DNA from 2 places in the Streptomyces sp. NPDC043908 genome. Region 2 is predicted to be linked to the other one. Evidence: riboswitches for the same ligand, from Rfam matches in the RefSeq annotation. Region 2 holds a riboswitch; the other holds the start of a gene.

Region 1 (3,354 bases), on a different contig from region 2:
GGACGGGGCCCTTCGCCGTACCCGGGGCTGGATAGGGTGTTCCCATTCCCTATCCGTCGGTGGACCCAGGAGCGGACCATGAACGTTGTGACCCCGGCAGGCGGCGACAGCGTGGCGGCCTACTCCTGGCCGGGCGTACTGGACGCCCTGCTCAGCGGCACCGACCAGAGCGCCGAGGCGACCGCCTGGGCGATGGACTCGATCATGCGCGGCGAGGCGACCGACGCGCAGATCGCCGGGTTCGCGGTGGCCCTGCGGGCCAAGGGCGAGACCGTCGCCGAGATCACCGGCATGGTCCGCGCGATGTACGAGCACGCCAACCTGATCGAGGTGCCCGGCCGGACCGTCGACATCGTCGGCACCGGCGGCGACGGCGCGAAGACCGTCAACATCTCCACCATGTCGGCCATCGTGGTCGCGGGCACCGGCGCCAAGGTCGTCAAGCACGGCAACCGGGCCGCGTCCTCCGCCAGCGGCGCCTCCGACGTCCTGGAGAAGCTCGGCGTCAACCTCGACCTCACGCCCCGGCAGGTGGTCCAGGTCGCCGAGGAGGCGGGCGTCACCTTCTGCTTCGCGGTGAAGTTCCACCCCGCCCTGCGGTACGTCGCCGCGGCCCGGCGCGAACTCGGCATCCGCACCACCTTCAACTTCCTCGGCCCGCTCACCAACCCCGCCCGGGTGACGTCCCAGGCGACCGGCGTCGCGGACGCCCGGATGGCGCCGATCGTGGCCGGGGTCCTCGCCGAGCGCGGCTCCTCGGCGCTGGTGTTCCGGGGCGACGACGGCATGGACGAGTTGACGACCACCGCGACCTCCCGCGTCTGGGTGGTACGGGACGGGGCCGTGCGCGAGGAGGCCTTCGACCCCAGGGACGTGGGCATCGACCTGGTGCCGGTGGAGGCGCTGCGCGGGGCCGACGCCTCGTACAACGCGGACGTGGCCCGGCGGCTGCTGGCCGGGGAGACCGGGCCGGTACGGGACGCGGTGCTGCTCAACTCGGCGGCGGCGCTGGTCGCGCTCGACCCGGGCCCGGGCACCCTGGTGGAGCAGATCCGGGACGGGATCGCCCGGGCGGCCGAGTCGGTGGACTCCGGATCGGCCAGACGGGCCCTGGAGCGGTGGGTGGCGGCCAGCAACGCGTAGCCGCCGCCCGAAGGTGTGACGCACGGCGCGGTCCGGATGCCGGACCGCGCCTTGCGCGTACGCCGACGTATGGCAGGATGCTTTCCAAGGTCATGAGTGACAGCGACTACGGCCCCGGCCCGCTGTCCGGCAACCCTCCGTCCGTGGCGGGGTGCCCCGGGTGAAGACCAGGCCGCAGGCAGCGAGGTCGGCGGCAAGCGCGGACCCCTGCGCACCCGTTCTCCGGGTGGCGCGCCCCTGGGGTCCTGGTCCTCAAGGGAGCAGTCTCGTGAGCAAGCGAATGCGATAGGGCCTCCGGCCCCTTCTTCTGTACACCTCCGTACGCCCTCCGCGCGTACGTCGAGGTCACCCCCCGTGCATCCGGCGCCGCCGGTCGGTCCGCCGTGCCCCGGGGGTTCCACAGCCGATTCGGCTTGTCCCGCCGGGAGATACCGCCATGTCCGCATACGCGTCCACGTCCACCTCCGCCCCCGTCTCCACCGCCGCCGTTCCGTCCCCGGCCGAGGAGGCCTGCTGCGCGGGGCCGCTGCCGGTGCTCGGCCGGGACGTCACCGTGCCGCTGGTCACTGGCGGCGAGGTGACGTACGCGGCCCTCGACTACGCCGCGAGCGCCCCCGCCCTCCAGCGGGTGTGGGACGACGTGGCCGCGTACGCCCCCTACTACGGCAGCGTGCACCGGGGCGCCGGCTACCTCTCGCAGCTCTCCACCGACCTGTTCGAGAACAGCCGGGCGACGGTGGCCGAGTTCCTCGACTGCCGCCCCGGCGACCAGGTGGTCTTCACCCGGTCGACGACGGACTCGCTGAACCTGCTGGCCCGGGTGCTCCCCGCCGACTGCCAGGTCTTCGTCTTCGAGACCGAGCACCACGCGTCGCTGCTGCCGTGGCGGGACGCCCAGGTCACGTACCTCGACGCGCCGCGCACGCCGCAGCAGGCGGTGGCGATCCTGGAGCGCGCGCTGGCCGACCGCGAGCCCTACGGCCCGGCGCTGGTCTGCGTCACCGGCGCCTCCAACGTCACGGGCGAGCTGTGGCCGGTGAGGGAGCTGACGGCGGCTGCCCACGCGCACGGGGCGCGGATCGTGCTGGACGCGGCGCAGCTGGCGCCCCACCACCCCGTCTCCGTACGGGAGTCGGACGTCGACTGGATCGCCTTCTCCGGGCACAAGCTGTACGCGCCGTTCGGCTCGGGGGTGCTGGCCGGGCGCGCGGACTGGTTCCAGGAGGCCGAGCCGTACCTCGCTGGGGGCGGGGCTTCCCGTACGGTCGCGCGGCGCGCGGACGGCGGGGTGGACGTCGAGTGGCACACCACGGCCGCCCGGCACGAGGCCGGATCGCCGAACGTGATCGGGGTGTACGCCATCGCGTCCGCCTGCAAGGCGCTCACGGAGGCGGGCTTCGACGCTCTGGTGGAGCGGGAGCGGCACCTGATCGCGAAGGTGCGGGAGGGGCTGGCGGCGGTGCCGCAGGTGCGGGTGCTGTCCCTCTTCGGCGACGACGCGCCGAGGGTCGGGGTGATCTCGTTCGTCGTGGACGGCTGGAACAGCTCGCACTTCGCGGCGGCGCTGTCGGCGGAGTACGGGATCGGGGTCCGGGACGGCCTGTTCTGCGCCCACCCGCTGGTACGGACGCTGCTCGGCGGGGAGCCGCAGGAGCAGGGGGAGTGCGGGGCGCCGGAGGGGGAGCCGGGGCAGCGGTCCCTGAACGCGATCCGGGTCAGCTTCGGGGCGGGGACGCCGGACGAGCATGTGGAGCGGTTCGTGGGGGCGGTGCGGGAGTTGGTGGGGGAGGGGGCGAAGTGGGCGTACCGGGTGGAGGGGGGCCGCTGCGTCCCGGCGAAGTAACGTCCCCGGGACTACGCCCCGGCCCCCTCCGGGGGCTGCGCCCCCACCCCCTCGTTCGCCTGCGGACCGTGCCGGCTTGCTCGCGCAGTTCCCCGCGCCCCTGAAACCTGCGGTCTTCTGCGGGCCGTGGTCGGTTGCTCGCGCAGTTCCCCGCGCCCCTGAAATGCCGCTGCGCGGCATCCCCGGGGCGCCCCGAAGGGGCGCTTTGAGGGGCGCGGGGAACTGCGCGAGAAGCCCCACCGGCCCGCAGCCGAAGTCCGGGCCCTGAAGGGGCGCGGGGAACTGCGCGAGCGGCCACAGACGGCCCGCGGACGACAGCGCGTCCGGGGTTGCCCATGCGCCCCGCATCGGAGTTCGCCTGAGGAACG
Region 2 (3,354 bases):
GCCCGCGACGGCCGGAATGATCGAGACCCCGGCGCCGTCCGGCGTGGCCGTCTCCAGGCCCTGCTCGAAGCGGACGTCGTCGTCGTTGACGTACACGTTGACGAACCGGCGCAGCTTGCCCTGGTCGTCCAGGACCCGGGCGGCGATCCCCGTGTGGTTCTTCTCCAGGTCGGCGATGACCTCGGCGAGGGTGGCACCCTCGGCCGCGACCTCGGCCTGCCCGCCGGTGTACGTGCGGAGGATGGTGGGGATGCGGACGTTGACGCTCATGGGGCTTCCTGCCTTCCGTCTGGGAGCTGGTGGGTCAGCCGGCCAGGCCGGCGTCGCGGAACGCGTCCAGGCTCGGGCGGATGGTCGCGGTCGGGCCGGTGGTCGGCGCCACCGCGTCCAGGGTCTTGAGGCCGTCACCCGTGTTGAGGACGACAGTAGTCAGGGACGGGTCGAGAAGCCCCTCCTCGATGAGCTTGCGGGTGACACCGACCGTCACGCCGCCCGCCGTCTCGGCGAAGATGCCCTCGGTCCGGGCCAGCAGCTTGATCGCGTCCACGATCTGCCCGTCGTTCACGTCCTCCACCGCGCCCCCGGTGCGCCGGGCGATGTCCAGGACGTAGGGGCCGTCCGCCGGGTTGCCGATGGCGAGGGACTTGGCGATGGTGTCCGGCTTCTGCGGGCGGACCACGTCGTGGCCCGCCTTGAAGGCGGTCGACACCGGCGAGCAGCCCTCGGCCTGGGCGCCGAAGATCTTGTACGGCCGGTCCTCGACGAGCCCCAGCTTCACCAGCTCCTGGAGCCCCTTGTCGATCTTCGTGAGCTGGGAGCCGGAGGCGATCGGGACGACGAGCTGGTCGGGCAGCCGCCAGCCGAGCTGCTCGCAGATCTCGTACGCCAGCGTCTTGGAGCCCTCGCCGTAGTACGGGCGCAGGTTCACGTTGACGAAGCCCCAGCCCTCGCCGAGCGGGTCGCCGATGAGCTCCGAGCAGAAGCGGTTGACGTCGTCGTAGTTGCCCTCGATGCCGACCAGCTCGCCGCCGTACACCGCGGCCATGACGACCTTGCCCTGCTCCAGGTCGTGCGGGATGAAGACGCAGGAGCGCAGACCCGCCCGGGCCGCGGCGGCGCCGACCGCGCCCGCGAGGTTGCCGGTGGAGGAGCAGGAGAGCGTGGTGAAGCCGAAGGCGCGGGCGGCCTCGACGGCGATGGCGACGACGCGGTCCTTGAAGGAGTGCGTCGGGTTGCCGGAGTCGTCCTTGACGTAGAGACCGCCGGTGACGCCCAGCTCACGGGCGAGGTTGTCGGCCTTGACGAGCTTGGTGAATCCCGGATTCAGGTTGGGCTTTTCCGCCACATTGGCCGGAACGGGCAGCAGGGGCGCATAGCGCCAGATGTTGTCCGGGCCCGCTTCGATCCGCTTGCGGAGCGCCTCGGGGTCACCTGTCGGAAGGTCGTACGCGACTTCGAGCGGCCCGAAACACAGGGCGCAGGCGAAGACGGGGCCGAGGTCGAACCGCTCGCCGCATTCCCGGCAGGAAAGCGCGACGGCGGGACCGAGATCCACGGAGGTGGCGGCGTCTGCGGTGGTGGCGTCCGCGGTGGCGACAGGGGTGGCAGCTACGTCGGCGGTGTGCACAGCCATGATGGCGAGGCCCTTTCTCCTCATCTTCCCCATGGCGCATTTCGCCATGAGACGGAATTGGCACCTTCCCCACCGTGACCTCGCGGTCGGCAGGAGGGTTGCCGGGACTTCAACGGGCCGTTCCCTCAGTCCCTCTGGATGAGCGCTGTGGCACCGGGTCCAGGACCCGGGCGTTTGTCCGCGCGACGACCCCGACATGCGAGCGCCGTCCGCGTTGTTCAAGACTGTAACCGAAGGCCCGGACGGTTGAGATAGTCGTCCGAACCGCGAGATGGATCACAGGCGGCACCCGCGCCGTCCCGCGCGCCGTCACTCACAGAGGGGTCACCGATCGTGCTGGAAGAGGTGGAACGCTGGCTGAGCAGGCGTTCCTGGTCGGCGGCCGACCGCCCGCTGGACGCGATCACGGCGGCCAAGCGCCGCACCGGCACCACGGTCAGCGTGGTCCTGCCCGCGCTGGACGAGGAGGCCACGGTCGGGCAGATCGTCACCGCGATCCGCCGCGAGCTGATGACCGCCGCCGTGCCGCTCGTCGACGAGCTGGTGGTGGTCGACTCCGGCTCCACCGACCGCACGGCCGAGGTCGCGGCCGCCGCGGGCGCCCGCGTGGTCCACCGGGACGCGATCCTGCCCCGGATACCGGCGCTGCCCGGCAAGGGCGAGGTCCTGTGGCGCTCCCTGCTGGTCACCACGGGTGACATCGTCTGCTTCATCGACGCGGATCTGAAGGAGTTCGACCCCGGCTTCGTCTCCGGCATCGTCGGCCCGCTCCTGACCGACCCGGACGTGCACCTCGTCAAGGCGATGTACGACCGCCCGTTCGGAGACTCCCCAGGTCAGGGCGGTCGCGTCACCGAACTGGTGGCCCGCCCGCTGCTCAATCTGCACTGGCCGCAGCTGGCCGGGTTCGTCCAGCCGCTGGGCGGCGAGTACGCGGCCCGGCGCTCCCTGCTGGAGCGGCTGCCCTTCCCCGTCGGTTACGGAGTGGAGCTGGGGCTGCTCGTCGACGCGCTGCACACCGTGGGTCTCGACGCGCTGGCCCAGGTCGACGTGGGCGTGCGCAGACACCGCCACCAGGACGGGCAGGCGCTCGGCCGGATGGCAGCGGCGATCTACCGCACGGCCCAACTGCGCCTGTCCCGGGCCCACTTGGTCCGTCCGTCGCTGACGCAGTTCGAACGGGCCGAGGAGGGCTTCGTCCCGCGCACCTACGCGGTGGACACCGAGGAACGCCCGCCGATGCGCGAGATCTCGGAGTACGCGGTGCACCGCGCGGCGTGAGCGGGCGCGGCCGCCGGGGGGTCCGTGACACGGTTCGCACGTTTGAGGCATTCCGCTTCGGGCTAGGTTCGTCTCCATGGTCCCCGCGCGTGCTGCCCAGATCCTCGTCGCGTCCAACCGCGGCCCGGTCTCGTACACCCTCGACCCCGACGGAACACTCACACCCCGCCGCGGCGGCGGCGGCCTGGTCTCGGGTCTCTCCGCCATCGGCGCCGAGGCGGACACCCTGTGGGTGTGCTCCGCGCTCGGCGACGGCGACCGGGAGGCGGTGCGGCGCGGGGTGGGCGAGCCGGGCGTGCGGATGCTGGACATCGACGCGGCCGTCCACACCGACGCCTACAACGGCATCGCCAACTCGGTGCTGTGGTTCGTCCACCACATGCTCTACCAGACACCGCTGGAGCCCGCCTTCGACGCGGAGTTCCGGCGCCAGTGGGGTG

The links. A riboswitch is a leader RNA that binds a small molecule or an ion and turns the genes downstream of it on or off. The one in region 2 is predicted to bind S-adenosylmethionine.
Region 1: it holds a riboswitch for S-adenosylmethionine, as region 2 does, so the genes downstream of both, AC069K_RS22070 (aminotransferase class V-fold PLP-dependent enzyme) here and thrC (threonine synthase) in region 2, are expected to answer to the same signal.

The regions. Positions count from the first base shown of each region.
Region 1 covers NZ_JBWKEI010000010.1:41,382-44,735, reverse strand. Annotated here, with positions in the region: gene trpD (anthranilate phosphoribosyltransferase) at 79-1,143, shown strand; SAM riboswitch class IV at 1,232-1,349, shown strand; gene AC069K_RS22070 (aminotransferase class V-fold PLP-dependent enzyme) at 1,580-2,986, shown strand.
Region 2 covers NZ_JBWKEI010000004.1:424,445-427,798, reverse strand. Annotated here, with positions in the region: gene AC069K_RS12615 (MoaD/ThiS family protein) at 1-270, opposite strand, end outside; gene thrC (threonine synthase) at 305-1,657, opposite strand; SAM riboswitch class I at 1,651-1,778, opposite strand; gene AC069K_RS12605 (glucosyl-3-phosphoglycerate synthase) at 1,967-2,914, shown strand; gene AC069K_RS12600 (alpha,alpha-trehalose-phosphate synthase (UDP-forming)) at 2,991-3,354, shown strand, end outside.